Regions from separate parts of the Parabacteroides sp. AM17-47 genome, predicted to be linked through region 1. Evidence: riboswitches for the same ligand, from Rfam matches in the RefSeq annotation. Region 1 holds a riboswitch; the other holds the start of a gene.
What was found. A riboswitch is a leader RNA that binds a small molecule or an ion and turns the genes downstream of it on or off. The one in region 1 is predicted to bind cobalamin.

Region 1 (8,318 bases):
ACGAATCATGGTTCCAATCTGTGAATGATACAAATCGCTGGAAGAAATTCCCGTTGTTCCTTCGATCGCGCTGGCATCTATAGACATCTGGTTTTCATCATATTTTCCGGTTTTTTCATCGTATCCTGTATGAAAAATATAAATACCATTACTCGTTCCGATATAACCTTTCGTCAGATCCACTCCTAAAAAAGAACGTCCATCAGCTCCTGCGCTGTTGATCGTCTGAAATTCCTTCTTCACTTGCATCGTTTTCGCGTCAATTACCGCTAAGCGACTTCCCTCTACAGATGCCGCACCATCTTTTGATTGCTTGGACACGATATACAACAAATCCCCATAAATCGTACCGAACTGGCTCGTACATCCCAATTCATGTCCCAGATTCTCTTTTTGGAACGCGTTATACGTCCAAGTCCCATCATCCGACAGAAAGTTCACCGAACTGTTTTGGTGCCCGTACCAATCCTCGTTTACGATAAAGGTACCTTTCGTGTAATCCACGCTTCCATTGGATCGAAGCATCGAGGCTCGTGCCTGCGAACTGGGCAATTCCGGTAATTGCAGTTTCTGTTTCTCTATCGGATTCAGATCCCGCAAACCGGTTTGGCCGGCTACCGACAGAGCCGATAGCAAACAGACCATACTTAAGTAAAGTGTTCGTCTCATGTTAATGAATTTAATTATTGAGTAATATGAATTTTAAATGTCTTTTTATCGCCATCCTTTTCGCCTATCAATAGATAATTCCCGGATGGAAGAGATATTGGATGAAGTTCCTCCCGGACTTGAATCACAAAACGTTCCAGCATTTTCCCGTTTATCTGCATTAAATAGATTTGATATCCGGCTAAATGCTCAAAGCGCAACGCTCCATTCTGATAGGAAACCTTTGGGATAACGGGAACCATAGTCTCATTGCTCACCGGATCAGAAGATTTTTCTACCATATAGGTATCGATCACGTCCAAGCCATTCATGACTTGGATCTCTATCCGATAAGCGTCATCCTTCCCTAGGTTCTTCAGAGGGACCGATACCTTGCCGGAAGTAGCCCGTAAGCCTTTCGTCAGTAGTTCAGTAATGATATTGCCTTCCGCATCCGCTACGTAAGTGCCTATCTTTTTATAATTTCCATTCTCATATCTGTAGACACGGACCTCATAGGAGGTGGCTTCCTCCACTTTAGGGAATGAGATAACCGCCCCGGTCCCTTCAAAATCGATCTCAGGAGTAACCGTCTCCGTTACCGTCACTTCGCAAACAGTGGTATATCCGCCATCTACCGATTGGGCTGTTATTTTCACCACACCGAACTTGGCACCTGTTACGACCCCATCTTCTACCGTTGCTATACCTGTATCGGAACTACTCCAAATAACCTGCTTATTATCAGCGTTTACAGGAGAGATACTAGCTACAAGGGTTGCATTTGCTCCTGCTTGTAAACGCAAAGAAGACTTATTGAGAGAAATGGATGTTACGTGTATCACCGGGATCTCGGGTTCATCCCCTCCACCTCCAGAGGGTATTGTCGCTGCGACAAAGACATCTCCGGGCTGAGTTCCTTCTGATGTATTCATATTTCCATTCCAACTCCACGCATCCCAACAACCATCCGTCAATACACGGCTTGTAGCACCTAAACCTGAATAACTAAAATTCGAGGTTTGACTACTTCTCACAAAATAACTCCAATAACCATAATACCAACCGGCTTGCCAATGAATGCCATTGCTACAACTCCAATGGTCATAGTCATAAGATGGATATCCATATCTTTCCGCATTTATCGGGTGATAGATAACCCCGGTTTGTACGCCTTGTCGAATAGCCGCCGCTACGTCCCCCGCCGGATTTTCAGGAAAACCAGTCTGCCCCAACAAAGGATTCGTAATAGGAGGTTCAAATTTGAAAGCATTCTTCGGTTCATTCTTGGCCCCATCCAAGTCATATCGAACGTCCAGATTATCCCCATATCCAATACCATCAATCGTATAACCCATCCAACCCGTATATTGGGTTAATAAAAGAAGTTTCGGATCGGCCTTCGCTATCGCCACGATCATATCGTGTCCGGTAGCCTCGCCATCCCAGCGATATCCCCAAACCATGGCATCCGGTTGATTCCCATCATGCCATTCGATCACTAAAGCGGCTCTCTTGCTGCCGCTTCCTACCCAGAACTGGATGTCGTCAAAAGAAAAGCTGGCGTCAGCCCTTAACTGGGACTTTGGTTTCACCGGCACATTCGGAGCCGAGGGATGTGGTTGCCCTTGAACCAATCCTTGCGCCGAAAGACCTACTACACACAAAGCCATTACAAAGAAAAGAGATAGAATTTTTCTCATAAGCTTTTATATTAAATGTAAAACTCCAAAAAACGATCAAGAGGGAATATAAAAGAAAGATCAAATAATCATGAATATTTCCATAGTCCGGGAGGTACTAAGTCACGATTTACCCGATCAATCCTTCATCTAAAACAATATTCACTTCGTATATTTCCCTTTTTTGAATCCTACGCTAAACCCCGGTAGCGTAAAATCGCGGCGGTTATCCGGCATTGGCAGGTCTTCTGACTTACTCCACTTTAGAACTTCCTTCCCGTTCCTTCCGGAAACAGTGGCAATGAGTTGATGTCTAAAGCTTTTTTGGAGCTTACAGCAGCGGGACTGTCCAGGTTTCTCACCTGATTCCCTTTTAATCGCCGTACCTGAATAGGGTAGGCGAACCAATACGGCAGCAAATTTATGAAAAACAATTCAAAATATACACAATATTATTAAATGCTTTTTTGACTATACTGCATATTGTATAAATTTTAAAAATAAGGACGAGGGAAATACGGACTACTATCCATAAAAAACGCGGTTACTATCAATAGTAATCCGATTTAATATAGATACCCACATGATCAGCTCGGATGAAAACAGGGGAGCTGGATGAAAATTGACTCATACCAAGAAATCATCGAAATAAATCGATAGGTTCTTATTCCTGCCGATAAAACAGTTTTTCATTATCCAACTATTTTCCTTAGGATTCATCATTATAATCGTTTTTCTTTCCGGAAGCAGGTATAAATTGTTTTCGCAATATATGACGAAAGGAATATCAGATATATTGGTTACCTCCAAACACGTATTCCTCATTCGCTTAACCCGAATACAGGCCTTGACCAATGGGGTCAAGCATTTTTCTTCTCCCGCGATTTTCCCATCGAATAACGCAGCCGTACGACCGACGAACAATGCCTCCCTTATCCCTTTCTCACTTCTTTCTTCCGAGAATACCAGTGTCAGGGGACGTAGCCCTTTCCTGTATATCCCGGAAAGAACACAATGAGCGTCGCTACTTGCCATAAACGCTTTCTTAAAACAGGAACACCATTCTAATGCAATCGGGTAAAAGTCCTTGTAAGACATGACTTCTATACCGTCGATCATGTCCTCTTGAATCAGCTGTTCATGTATAGGATATAAAGTGGCCCTATGATCCGGCCAGCCGGGATGATTCCACACAATAAATGCCCCTTGCCTTTTCGCCTCGGCAATAGATTCCACAGGATTTTCTTTCTCCATAAGATTGACATCTTGTACGAACAAGGCGTTCAGGTGCCCCAAGGGTTTGAAACGTGTTATTTCCGCTCCGGGAATCACGATAAAGTCCATGTCATCTGCGGCTTTTTTAGCGATTTTATAAGATTTGTTTAAATCTCCTTTCAAAACATCCTTGTTGATCCGGTGCTCGATATGGTCAGTGATCGCTATCGCATCCAATCCCTCCTGCCAAGCCTCATATATCCTTGCGTCGGGCCATACCAAGCCATCAGAGAATACCGTATGGGTATGAAAGTCGCATTTTAACGTCTCGTAATTACCGAATCCCGGAATCTCGATCCGGTCTCTTATGAACAAGTGATCGATATGCGTTAGCTCGTAAACATCCTCCTCCTCAGAGGTTTCACCCGGCAATGCGGGAGCTATAAATCTTCTCATGCTTAAAATTGCTCAATAACGGAGTACTAAGATAGAAATAAAGAACAAAATTTTCTCATAAGCTAATTAATTTAAAATGTCATTCATATCACATTGTTATAACGATAGGAAGGAGAGCCTTTTGACTCTCCTTCACCTTGTTTCGATATTACTTGATTACGAACTTCCTCGTTATCCGGTCATTGCCATTGATGGCAGTGATGATATAAGATCCTTTGGAAAAACTCATCAAACGGCTCTCATTCAAATCGGTCACCTCAAAAGCATCCAATACCGTACCGTTGAATCCTACGATATAGCAACGATAGCTTTCCAGATTATTCAAATGCAGATAGCCGGCGTAATAATAGATACGGGCCTCACCCGCACCTATCGTCTCATTGCTGACCGTCCCGGAAGAGGTAGAGAACGGTTCACTATAGAATGTGCCTACCACCTCTTTCTTTCCGTCTTTCTCTTTAACAGCCGTAATTTTCACGATATAATCAGAATCTTCATCCAAATCCCGCAAGGATATAGCGATCTTACCCGGAGTACCTAAACGCAGATCGCTTCGCAAGCCGGTGAGGATATTCCCGTCCGCATCCATCGTGTAAACACCGAACAATACGGGAACCTCATTCACATATTTGTATACGGAGACCTCATAGAAGGTAGCCTCTGGCACTTTCGGGAAGGTCAGCGTAGCCGTGGAATCAGCGGCCTCAACCACTGGTTTATCCAAGTCCGGGTCGGTTACCGTAACCTCGCAAGTGGCCGTATAACCACCGTCATCCGTTGTTACGGTTATCGTAGCGACACCGGCAATTCCGGCGGTAACCGTACCATCGTCGGCTACGGAAGCAACAGTAATATCCGAGCTACTCCATGACACGGATTTATTTTCCGCATTTGAAGGAGTGACAATCGCAGCTAAAACAGCCGTCTCGCCCTTATCTAAAGACAAAGAAGAAGCATTTAAAGAAACCCCTGTAACTGAAGAGGAAGGAGCCTCCGTAACCGGAACTACCGTTACATCACAATAGGCAGGAATATCTCCGTAATTCGTATATACCCAAATGCGAGTAGAACCTCCTGAAATAGCGGTCACTACACCGTCCACAACGGTAGCGATCTCCTTATTATCACTTTCCCAATAAACTGTTTGATCCACTTCTTCCGGATTCTCTACGGTTGGTTTTACTTTAACTGTCGGAGTTAACGTTATCGTACGACCTAGTTCTATCGTAGCTTGATTCTTATTCAACGTTACAGTATCTATATCACATACGACATGGACTAAACAAGAATCGACAAACTTGCCATTTTCCATATTCGCATAGACCCAAGTAGAGCCCGCCTTTTCTCCACGAATACGTCCATCATAATAAATATATAATATATCTTCATCAGCGGCCGTTATATCGGGCATTGTCTGAGATGCGTCATCAGGCGCATAAATCCATTCTAAGCGACCAGACTTCGAGATATCGATTGTCATCTCATGCTGTTTTAATTCAAAAGATTCCACATGGATTGAATCAACGATTATTACGCAAGTATCGGTTATTCCTCCGTATTTTGAAGTAACGACGACATTTGATTTACCCGGACGAACGAAAGAAACCTTGCCATCGCTAGACACGCGCACGGGGCTCATACTGGTAGACTTCCATGTCAGTTCTTGGAATGTAGCATCCCCCGGATTAATAGTTGCGGTCAATTGAGCGAAAGTGTTCGGTTTCTGGCAAATCGTATCTTTATCCAATTGGATGCTCGTTACAGGAATCTCAACCGCAACTTTACAAGTCGCTTTTACATCCGCACCACTTAACGGAGACACCGTAATGATTGCCTCACCATATTTTTTCGCGGTCAATACACCATTCTTATCAACCGTAACAACATCCGGCGTATCAGAAACATACTTCATTGGTACGGCACCTATCGAATCTGGTGTTGTCGTTATCGTCAATTGCTGCGTGTTACCCGGTTTCATAGAAACAAATGTCAAATCCAATTTAACCGCATCCGGCCATTGTACACAATTCACTTTACATTCCGCAGTTTTCGATCCATCTTCCGTAGTCACCGTAATGGTAGCTTCACCTGCTTTAATAGCCGTAATTAAGCCTTTCTCTGAAACCGTGACAATATCCTCATTCGAAGATTTCCAACTAACAACCGTATTTGTAGGCTTAGCAGGTATAAACGTAGGTTTCAATGTATAAGTATGTTGCTTTCCATTCGAATTCGTATTTAGGGATATTGATTCCGGTAAACTCACGGATTGAATATTGGCTAGAACCTTGATAACACAGCTATCCATTTTGGATGAATCTGCGCTCATAACCTTAATAACAGCTAGTCCATCCGCAAAAGCCGTAACCAATCCCTTATTATTCACATGAGCGACCTTTGTGTTCGAGGAGTTCCAAAGCAATTCAGGTAGAACCGCTCCTTCAGGATGTAATTTAACTTTTAACTGGAGTGTACCATCACGCTGTACACGGGTCGTATCACTCTCGACATCTAAAGTCAAACTTTGGACTGAAAGAGAAACATTTACAAGACAAGTGTCCTTCTCATTACCTGCTGACACGATAATTTTGGCAGAACCTTGAGCAACAGCGGTTATTTCTCCATTCACCACACTCGCCACATTGCTGTTCGAAGAAGTCCATACGGCAGAAACACCTTCGGGAACAGTCACCTTTAATGTGGATTTTTCACCCACATTCAGAGATAACTCATGCTTATCTAAATAAACTGCTTTTCCTTTCACCGTCACTTTCAAATCCTTTGTGACAATTTTTCCATTCGAATCGAAATTAACGGAGACGGTAGCTTCTCCTGTTTGATCCGGCTTCAATGTTAGAGTCAGATTATCACCTAAGATAGATGCAGATAACAGACTCTCATTCGATACTGATTTAACGGATTTATAGATAGCTTCAGCTATATTGTCTTTATCCGTAGCCATATCTTTTAAAGATACAGTTATAGGCGCATCATTAATACCAGCCTCTATCGAAGTAAAATCTTTAACAACCGGAGCCTCATTATCAGGGAAGATATGCATGGCAGGGAACCAATAGCTGGGTTCTAGCGGATAACACCCTAATTGACGGCCAGTTTTAGCATCTACAACATATTGCCAATAGTTTATAGAGCCAAAATTCTCAAAAGCGGAAATATACAATTTGTCATCTGGACTTACACGTAAACCGGCACCCACATACAATACGCGTCCCTTCTCCGGAATGGTATAAAATGGTTTATCCATAGAAGAAGGATTACCGATCTCATAACGATAAATCTCATTACCACTGCTAAAACCACCTCCCTTTGTCCAATAAATAGCATTTTCTTGCGTACTTGCACAAAGAACACCCGCAGTCCAAGCATACCATGAATCCGGAATAGTCAAGCCATCGGGTAATGATAGATAAGTTTCTTCCAAAGTCTCCGGATCAATACATAACAGGCGTGATCCAGCACCTACCCAAACACTGCCATCCTTACTTTGTGTCAAAGTGCTGAAACTTCCTTCTATCAATTTGATAATCTCATGTTTTAGAGGATCTATCACTAAAACGCCTTTGCTTTGCTGAACTGCAAACACATATGTTTTTGTTCGGACCATCATTCCTACTTGACCATTATAAAGTCCCCCGGAATTTGAGGCACCTTTCAATTGATCTCCAACCGTCAAGTTCTTTATATCAAACAAAAAAATACCGTTTGAAGCGCCAATATAGCCAACAGAGTCATTCACGCCTAAAAAAGCACGCCCATCGCCTCCGCCTATATCCGTAAATTGAGCTTTCACTTTCATTGTCTTGGCATCCACCACATTCAGGCGACCTCCTTCAATACTGGCTCCACCATCCTTTGGCTGTTTAGAAGTAATAAACATATTATCTCCAAAAATAGTACCAAACTGAGATGTACAACCTAATTCTTTACCAGGGTTTGCTGTCTGGAAAATCCTATAAGCAAAATCACCAGAAGAAGTCATAAAATTAATAGTACTGTTGTTATGACCAAACCAGTCCTCGTTCAAAATAAAAACTCCCTGTGTATAATCTACGTTTTCACTTGAACGTAGTAGCGTGACTCGGCTTTGCGAAGCCGGAAGTTCAGGCAATTGCAGTTTCTGCTTCTCTATCGGATTCAGCCCCCGCAAACCGATTTGCCCCACAGCCGAAAAGGCCGATAGTAAGCAAACCATACTTAAGTAAAGTGTTCTTTTCATGCAAATGAATTTAATTATTAATTAATACGGAATTTAAAGACCTTTCGGTCTCCATCCTTTTCTCCTGTCAACAGATAATT
Region 2 (8,318 bases), on a different contig from region 1:
ATTATTTCTTACCTTTGCAACCCATTACTTATTCAGATTAAGGAAAACAGTATAATTTAGAAATATAAAGAAATGGCAAAAGAGCTGAAAGAACTTACACCGAGAAGTGTAAACTATTCGCAGTGGTACCAAGATTTGGTAATTAAGGCAGATTTGGCGGAGAATTCCGCCGTGCGTGGTTGTATGGTGATCAAGCCTTACGGATACGCTATCTGGGAGAAGATGCAACGTATCCTAGACGATATGTTCAAGGAAACCGGTCATGTGAACGCTTATTTCCCCTTGCTGATCCCGAAGTCTTTCTTAAGCAAAGAAGCTGAGCACGTAGAAGGGTTCGCCAAGGAGTGCGCCGTGGTTACTCACTATCGTTTGAAGACAAATCATGACGGTACGGGGGTTGTCGTAGATCCGGCAGCTAAACTGGAAGAGGAATTGATCATTCGCCCGACTTCGGAGACCATTATATGGAATACATACCGTAACTGGATTCAGTCTTACCGTGACCTGCCTATCTTGTGCAACCAATGGGCGAACGTGATGCGCTGGGAGATGCGTACTCGCTTGTTCCTTCGTACGGCTGAGTTCTTGTGGCAGGAAGGCCATACCGCTCACGCTACTCGTGAAGAAGCGGAGATAGAAGCTAAGAAGATGCAAGACGTTTATGCGAACTTCGCAGAGAATTATATGGCAATGCCGGTAATAAAGGGCGTGAAGTCTGAGAGCGAGCGTTTCGCCGGTGCTTTGGATACCTATACGATCGAGGCGATGATGCAGGATGGAAAAGCTTTGCAGGCGGGAACTTCCCATTTCTTGGGGCAGAACTTCGGTAAGGCTTTCGACGTTACTTTCATCGACAAGAACGGTAAGAGCGACTATGCTTGGGCTACTTCTTGGGGTGTTTCCACACGTTTGATCGGAGCGTTGATTATGTCTCACTCTGATGATAACGGTTTGGTATTGCCTCCACATTTGGCTCCGATACAGGTTGTGATCGTACCGATCTACCGTAGCGCTGAGCAATTGACGCAGATCAGCGAGAAGGTCGCTGGTATCGTGGCTAAATTGAAAGCGTTAGGCATTTCCGTGAAATATGATGACGCTGATAACAAGAAGCCGGGCTGGAAGTTCGCTGAGTACGAGTTAAAAGGTGTTCCCGTGCGTTTGGCTATGGGTGGTCGTGATTTGGAGAATAATACAATCGAAGTAATGCGCCGTGATACTTTGGAGAAGGAGACGATCACTTGTGATGGCATTGAGGAATACGTGAAGAATCTGTTGGAGGAAATCCAAGCGAATATCTTCAAGAAAGCGTACGATCACCGTGAGGCTAACATCATAAACGTAGATACGTATGAGGAATTTAAGGAGAAGATCGAGGATGGCGTCTTCATCATGGCCCACTGGGATGGAACCCCGGAAACAGAAGAATTGATCAAGAACGAGACGAAAGCTACGATCCGCTGTATTCCTTTAGCTGGTGATAAGACTCCGGGTAAGTGTATGGTGACAGGTAAACCGTCGGCTTGCCGGGTACTGTTCGCCAGAGCTTATTGATCGCCCCCCGGTTTCGGGGCGAGAGTGGTTATAAAAAAGGTACGCCTTACTGAATGTGTGAGGCGTACCTTTTTTTATTTAAATTGTTTTACTGTCTATTAACTCAATCCCTCAATCATGCCATCCACGATATCGATCTTTCGGGCTTGCGGCTCTTTAGGGAGCCCCGGCATACGCATGATCTCGCCCATGACGACAACGATCATCTCGGCTCCGTTATTGATGATTACATCTCGTACTTTTAGTTCGAAATCCTTGGCGACCCCATAAGCTTTCGGATCGGAAGAGAATGAATATTGAGTCTTGGCGATACAGATCGGATAATGGGAAATACCCAAGCTTTCGATCTGACGCAATTTTTTATCGGCCAAAGTCGTATAAACAATCGAAGAGGCTCCGTATATCTTCTGGGCCACTTTTTGTACCTTCGTACGGATCGGATCATTCAGATCATATGTATATTGTAAAGGAGCGGAAGGATGATTTTCGATCGTATCAACCACTAAGCGGGCAAGTTCCGTACCCCCTTCACCTCCTTCAGAGAAAACGTTATTCATGGCGAATCCAACCCCTTTTTCCTTGCAATGCTCAGCCACTAAAGCGATCTCCTCGTCCGTATCGGTAGCGAAACGGTTGAAAGTCACGATTACTTGCTGTCCGAAGCTCTTCATATTCTCAATGTGTTTATCTAAGTTAGCGAATCCGTTCTTTAATCCTTCGATATTCGGTTCCTTGATTTCTTTTTCAGGAACGCCACCATGAAGTTTCAAGCTCTGGGCAGTCGCTACGATGACTGTCAGTTTCGGTGAAAGCCCCGCTTTTCTACATTTGATATTAAAGAATTTCTCCGCGCCCAGATCAGCGCCGAAACCAGCCTCCGTAATCACATAATCTCCATAAGTAAGAGCCATTTGGGTGGCCAATATGGAATTACATCCATGGGCGATATTAGCGAAAGGACCTCCATGTACAAATGCGGGAGTATTCTCCGTTGTTTGTACTAGGTTCGGCAGTAATGCGTCTTTTAGCAATACGGTAATAGCTCCGGCTATGCCAAGATCATTTACCGTGAAAGGCTTATCTTCGTTTGTATAACCCAATAAAATATTTCCGACACGTCGTTTCAAATCCTCTATATCCGTAGCCAAGCAAAGGATCGCCATGATCTCTGAAGCGGGAGTGATGTCAAATCCGGTCTCGGTAGGGACACCGTTCGCCGAGCCTCCTAGACCCGATACGATGTTACGTAAGCTACGGTCGTTTACGTCAAGAACCCGTTTCCATTTGATCTCCTTCAATCCCTCGCAGGTGTTGCGAGTCTGATAAATATAGTTATCCAATAAAGCGGTAATCATATTGTGGGCGGAAGTAACCGCATGAAAATCCCCTGTAAAATGCAAGTTGATGTTTTCCATAGGAAGCACTTGGGCATATCCACCTCCGGCAGCACCACCTTTCATGCCGAAACACGGGCCAAGAGACGGCTCACGTAAAGCGACCACCGCTTTCTTCCCTATTTTATTCAGACCTAAAGCCAGACCGATCGAAACCGTAGTCTTTCCGATTCCCGCTTTAGTGGGAGTGATAGCGGTCACTAAAATTAAATTATGCTGGTCCATTTGCTTTTTATCGATCAAATGGATAGGAACCTTGGCAATATACCTGCCATAATTTTGTACTTCCTCACGAGGGATACCTAACGTTGTCGCAACTTCCTTAATTTTACGCAAGTCTGTTTCTCTTGCTATCTCAATGTCCGATTTCATGTGCTTTATGTAAGTTTATATAGTTTGAACAAAGTAAATCTAATTTATTATAATAACAAAATGATACGGAACAAGGTTTTCCCCCTTTATGGAATAATAAGATTGTGTTATTTTGATATTTTTGTGCGAAGATGGCGATGATCTTGCTTTTTGTGATAGCTGTTAGGCTTGAAATTAAACTTTTTGTAAAGTGAACTTTGCAAAAATCATACGTTTTGCTTGTCGCACTCTTAAAGAATTATAAAATAGTCTTTAAAATTATCCATCTATGATAATTTGATTAATTTTGTGGTGTCGCAACGATAAAAAGAAAGATAAAATGATTTGAGTGTGATAAATTGAAATAGATAAGAGATTAATAACATTAGCAATATAATATGTAAATTTAAGGTTATGTCAACAGTAAGATTTAGTCAGGTTACATTTGCTACTAAATCGTGGGTAGCAGAAGCATGGGAAAAGATGGTAGTGGAATTGTTTAGCGGCTGTGTCGTAGCGGAAGTCAAACAATTGGATGAAGTATGTGAATCAAAGTGGGAAGTAGAATTGAAGAAGCTTCAAAACGAGGTTCATTCTTTATGTCATCATGCGATCCATCAATTGCTCCCGATAGCCGGCTCTTATCAACAGGCATTACTGGATGACGTTGCCCAAGCCTATACGGTATACGCTCCGGAAGAAGCAGAGTCTATCTTCAACCGGGGAAACCAAGCGATCGAGGATATCAAAGGACATGTATCGGGTATTCGCTACAACGCTTGTAAAATGCGTGAGGCGAACCGTAAAGTAAGCGAGTTGGAAGATATGCACGCAAAAGCGATCATGTACCATAATTCAGTGAAACCTTATATGGATACACTTCGTTTCCATATCGATCAGCTTAAGCATATATTGCATGTAGCGTAATAAGATGGGCTGTCCGGGTTTGGTTACTCTCCGGGCAGCCTTCTTCTTTTAGCGAGGTTGGACAATCAGTAGGGAGAAATAGGGGAAATCCTTGGAATGTATAATGGTGATATCAGTAGTATAATATTCTTTTCCTGTTCCAACATTCTCGAAATAATGAAAAACCGCCTTATCCGCATACTGCCGGATACAAGTATGAATAGCCTCTTGGCAACCCGGTAATTTCATGATGACGATGATCATTCCATTTTCTATTTTTGCCGAAAGTTCATCGAACGACGCAGTCCCGGGGATTACATTAATTTGCTCCTCTTGTTTTACGATATGTATCCCGGCCAAAGCACCTGCCGCTATAAATGCCGGAATTCCTGCGATTCGATCTACCGGGATTCCTGCTTCCTCGAATTTATCGTATACATATTGTATAGATGAATAAAAACCAGCGTCTCCCTCGGCGACGATCACGATTTGTTTTCCTTTCAAATATTCAGCTTGGGCATCCAGAAACAATTCGTTATAAGCGTTTAACGCATCTGTCCGTTCCTTACTCATTGGCAAAATAAACGGATGGATCAAGGATTCGTCTACCTCAATAGCTTTCAATATATCCGTCGCCCGAGATATGATTCCATGCTTGCCTTGTGTAGCAGGACAATAGATAATATCAGCCTTTTGTAATGTATTAAGCCCTTTCAGCGTAATTAATTCCGGATCACCGGGACCTAATGAGACGAAGTGAATAGGATGATTCATGTGTATTTGTTTTTATTTGAAACGCAAAAGTCCTTAAAATTGCGGATGTATACAAATATTCTTACTACTTTTGTCGCTGTAATAGGCTCCGCTTATCTCTTTTTCTGGGAGGCGGATTAAAAGGGAACCGGGTGAGAATCCCGGACAGACCACGCTGCTGTGAACTTCTAAACATTCGGACAATACCTTGGCCACTGGTTTCGTAATCGGGAAGGCGTCCAGAATGGAAGTAAGTCAGAAGACCTGCCGGTTCATAAATAAATGTTGCTGTCCCGTGGAGCAGGACGAGAGTAACTGTCAATGATCAACTGTCAATTAAACAAGGATTATGAATAAGTTTATAGCGAGTGGATGCTTGCTTTTATCGGTATTGACTTTATCATGTACTTCAGGTATCCGTGAAAAAGGAGAAATAGGGAAGACGGCTTCCGTAGAGCAATCCGCATTCTCGCAAGAGCAGGTTAAGCCTTTATACGCCCAAGGATTCAAGCTTACCTATGCGGATCAATATGTCTTGGCTGATATCCAAGATCCTCAAAACGAGGAAAGCACCACGTTTCATTATGCGTTCGTAAAAAGAGGTTCGAAACCCACGGGGATTCCTGTTGATTATACGGTGATAGAGCTTCCTATCCGAAGCGTTATCTGTATGACTTCCCTGCAATTATCGAATTTTATTAAATTGGGTGCCTTGGATAAGGTCGTTGGGATTACCAGTACACGGCATTTGTTCAATAAAGAGATGAACGAACGCCTGAAAGAAGGTAAAACCGCAAAGATCGGTATAGAGGGAAATTTCGATAACGAGGTTATCATGAGTATGAATCCTGATTTGATCCTTGTATCGCCATTCAAGCGGGGAGGCTATGAGACGCTGAAAGACGTGGGTATCCCCTTGATTCCCCATTTGGGTTATAAGGAGACTACGCCATTGGGACAAGCTGAATGGATCAAGTTCATAGGCTTGTTGTTAGGGGTAGAGAAAGAGGGCAATGAGCGTTTTGCCGCCATTGAGAAGAGGTATAATGAATTAAAGGAACTTACGGCGGATGGCAATGTTAAAAAACGTCCGATAGTTTTTAGTGGCGAGTTACGGGGTGGAAACTGGTATGCCGTAGGAGGAAAGAGTTTCTTGGCACAGCTTTTCAAGGATGCCGGCGCTGATTATTTCTTGAAAGACGATGAGCGATCCGGTGGTGTTACATTAGACTTCGAGACGGTCTATAACCAAGCGGACGATGCTGATTACTGGCGTATCGTGAATAGTTTCCCGGGAACGTTTAGCTATGAGGCATTGAAAGAGCAAGATCCTCGTTATGCGGATTTCCGTGCGTTCCGGGAGAAAGGGATTATCTATTGTAATATGAAGAACACGCCGTTTTATGAGAGTATGCCGACAGAACCGGAGATCGTCCTAGCGGATTTGCTTCATATCTTTCATCCGGATTTATTACCGGATCATGAGCCGGTCTATTATTCTCGACTTAAATAAGGAACACTGATGAGACATTCAAATACCCTATGGATGCTGGCGATTGTCACGGCTATTTTTGTTCTAATCTTTTTGAATTTGGTGTTGGGGTCAGTCTCTATTCCTCTTCAATCGGTTTGGCATATTATCTGGAATTCAGGAAATGAGCCTATTACATGGCAGAATATTATCTGGAAATCTCGACTACCACAGGCATTGACAGCGTTGGTAGCGGGAGCTGGCTTATCCATCAGCGGCTTACAGATGCAAACCGTTTTCCGTAATCCATTGGCCGGACCTTCGGTCTTAGGTATCAGTTCGGGAGCGAGCATGGGTGTCGCTTTCGTGGTGTTGTTAAGCGGTAGTTTAGGGGGCGTTGCCTTGAGTAAACTTGGTTTTATGGGGGAGATCGCCTTATCGATAGCGGCCGTGATCGGTTCCTTATCCGTGATGGCGCTGATCGTGTATGTTTCCCAAAAGGTAAAAGGAAATGTCACGTTGTTGATTATCGGTGTGATGATCGGTTACGTGGCAAACGCCGTGATCGGTGTACTTAAATTCTTTAGCGTCGAGGAGGATATCCGTGCATACGTGATTTGGGGATTGGGTAGTTTCGCCCGTGTTTCCGGTAATCAGATGACGTTGTTCGCGATTCTTATGACAATCTTGATCCCTCTCTCGTTCCTGCTTATCAAGACCATGAACTTGATGCTTCTTGGGGATAGCTACGCACGCAATTTGGGACTTAATATCAAGCGGGCCCGTTTGTTGGTTATCACCTCGGCCGGGGTCCTTACGGCGATTGTCACGGCTTATTGCGGACCTATTATCTTCTTGGGGCTAGCCGTTCCGCATTTATGCCGGGCCATATTTCAAACTTCCGACCATCGGATTTTAATGCCTGCGGTCTTATTCGCCGGTGCGGCGTTGGCGTTGATCTGTAATTTGATCGCCCGTATGCCGGGGTTCGAGGGAGCGTTACCTGTCAACTCGGTAACCGCTTTAGTCGGTGCTCCTGTAGTGGCCTCGGTATTATTTAGAAAACGAAAGAATGAATTGAACGAGTAAGATGAAACAAGATACGATTCATATTAACGGACTTTCGATCGGTTACCATTCTAAGAGTAGTACAAAGCTGGTAGCTAAAGGTATACACTCTACGATCTATAGTGGTGAATTAACCTGTTTGCTGGGTGCTAACGGGGTGGGGAAGTCTACTTTATTGCGCACGTTATCGGCTTTCCAACCTAAATTAGATGGGGAAATATTGGTCCTAGGAAAAGATATAGATGCTTATTCCGATAAGGAATTGAGCACCACGATCGGTGTCGTGCTGACCGATAAATGTGAGATCCGGAATATGTTGGTACGGGAATTGGTCGGGATGGGACGTAGCCCGTATACCGGCTTCTGGGGCAAGTTGAGCAAGGATGATAAGCGGATCGTGGAAGAATCCATCGCCCTTGTCCGCATTGAGGAACTAGCATCCCGCATGGTCCATACCTTATCGGATGGAGAACGCCAGAAAGTGATGATCGCTAAGGCGCTCGCTCAGGAGACTCCGGTTATTTACTTGGATGAACCTACCGCATTCCTTGATTTTCCCAGCAAGGTAGAGATTATGCAATTACTCCATCATCTAACCCGGAAAACGAATAAGACGATATTTATGTCCACTCACGATTTGGAGCTGGCTCTCCAGATATCGGATAAGATATGGTTAATGGACAAAGCAAATGGTATCTCTACCGGTACCCCCGAGGATTTGGCATTGAGTGGTCATTTAAGCAATTTCTTCGCCCGGAAAGGGATTGTTTTCGATAAGGATACCGGGTTATTCCGTATAGATAATCAATTCTCCCGACAGA

Region 2: linked by a shared signal. The riboswitch ahead of DW205_RS09115 (ABC transporter substrate-binding protein) and the one ahead of DW205_RS05030 (Ig-like domain-containing protein) in region 1 are both predicted to bind cobalamin.

The regions. Positions count from the first base shown of each region.
Region 1 is NZ_QTLI01000005.1:76,792-85,109, forward strand. It holds gene DW205_RS05025 (DUF5074 domain-containing protein) at 1-669, opposite strand, end outside; gene DW205_RS05030 (Ig-like domain-containing protein) at 684-2,351, opposite strand; cobalamin riboswitch at 2,551-2,754, opposite strand; gene DW205_RS05035 (PHP domain-containing protein) at 2,958-4,001, opposite strand; gene DW205_RS05040 (DUF5074 domain-containing protein) at 4,150-8,238, opposite strand; gene DW205_RS05045 (Ig-like domain-containing protein) at 8,256-8,318, opposite strand, start outside.
Region 2 is NZ_QTLI01000009.1:133,634-141,951, forward strand. It holds gene proS (proline--tRNA ligase) at 73-1,554, shown strand; gene DW205_RS09100 (formate--tetrahydrofolate ligase) at 1,653-3,320, opposite strand; gene DW205_RS09105 (hypothetical protein) at 3,714-4,226, shown strand; gene DW205_RS09110 (precorrin-2 C(20)-methyltransferase) at 4,275-4,979, opposite strand; cobalamin riboswitch at 5,046-5,245, shown strand; gene DW205_RS09115 (ABC transporter substrate-binding protein) at 5,308-6,471, shown strand; gene DW205_RS09120 (iron ABC transporter permease) at 6,481-7,518, shown strand; gene DW205_RS09125 (ABC transporter ATP-binding protein) at 7,520-8,318, shown strand, end outside.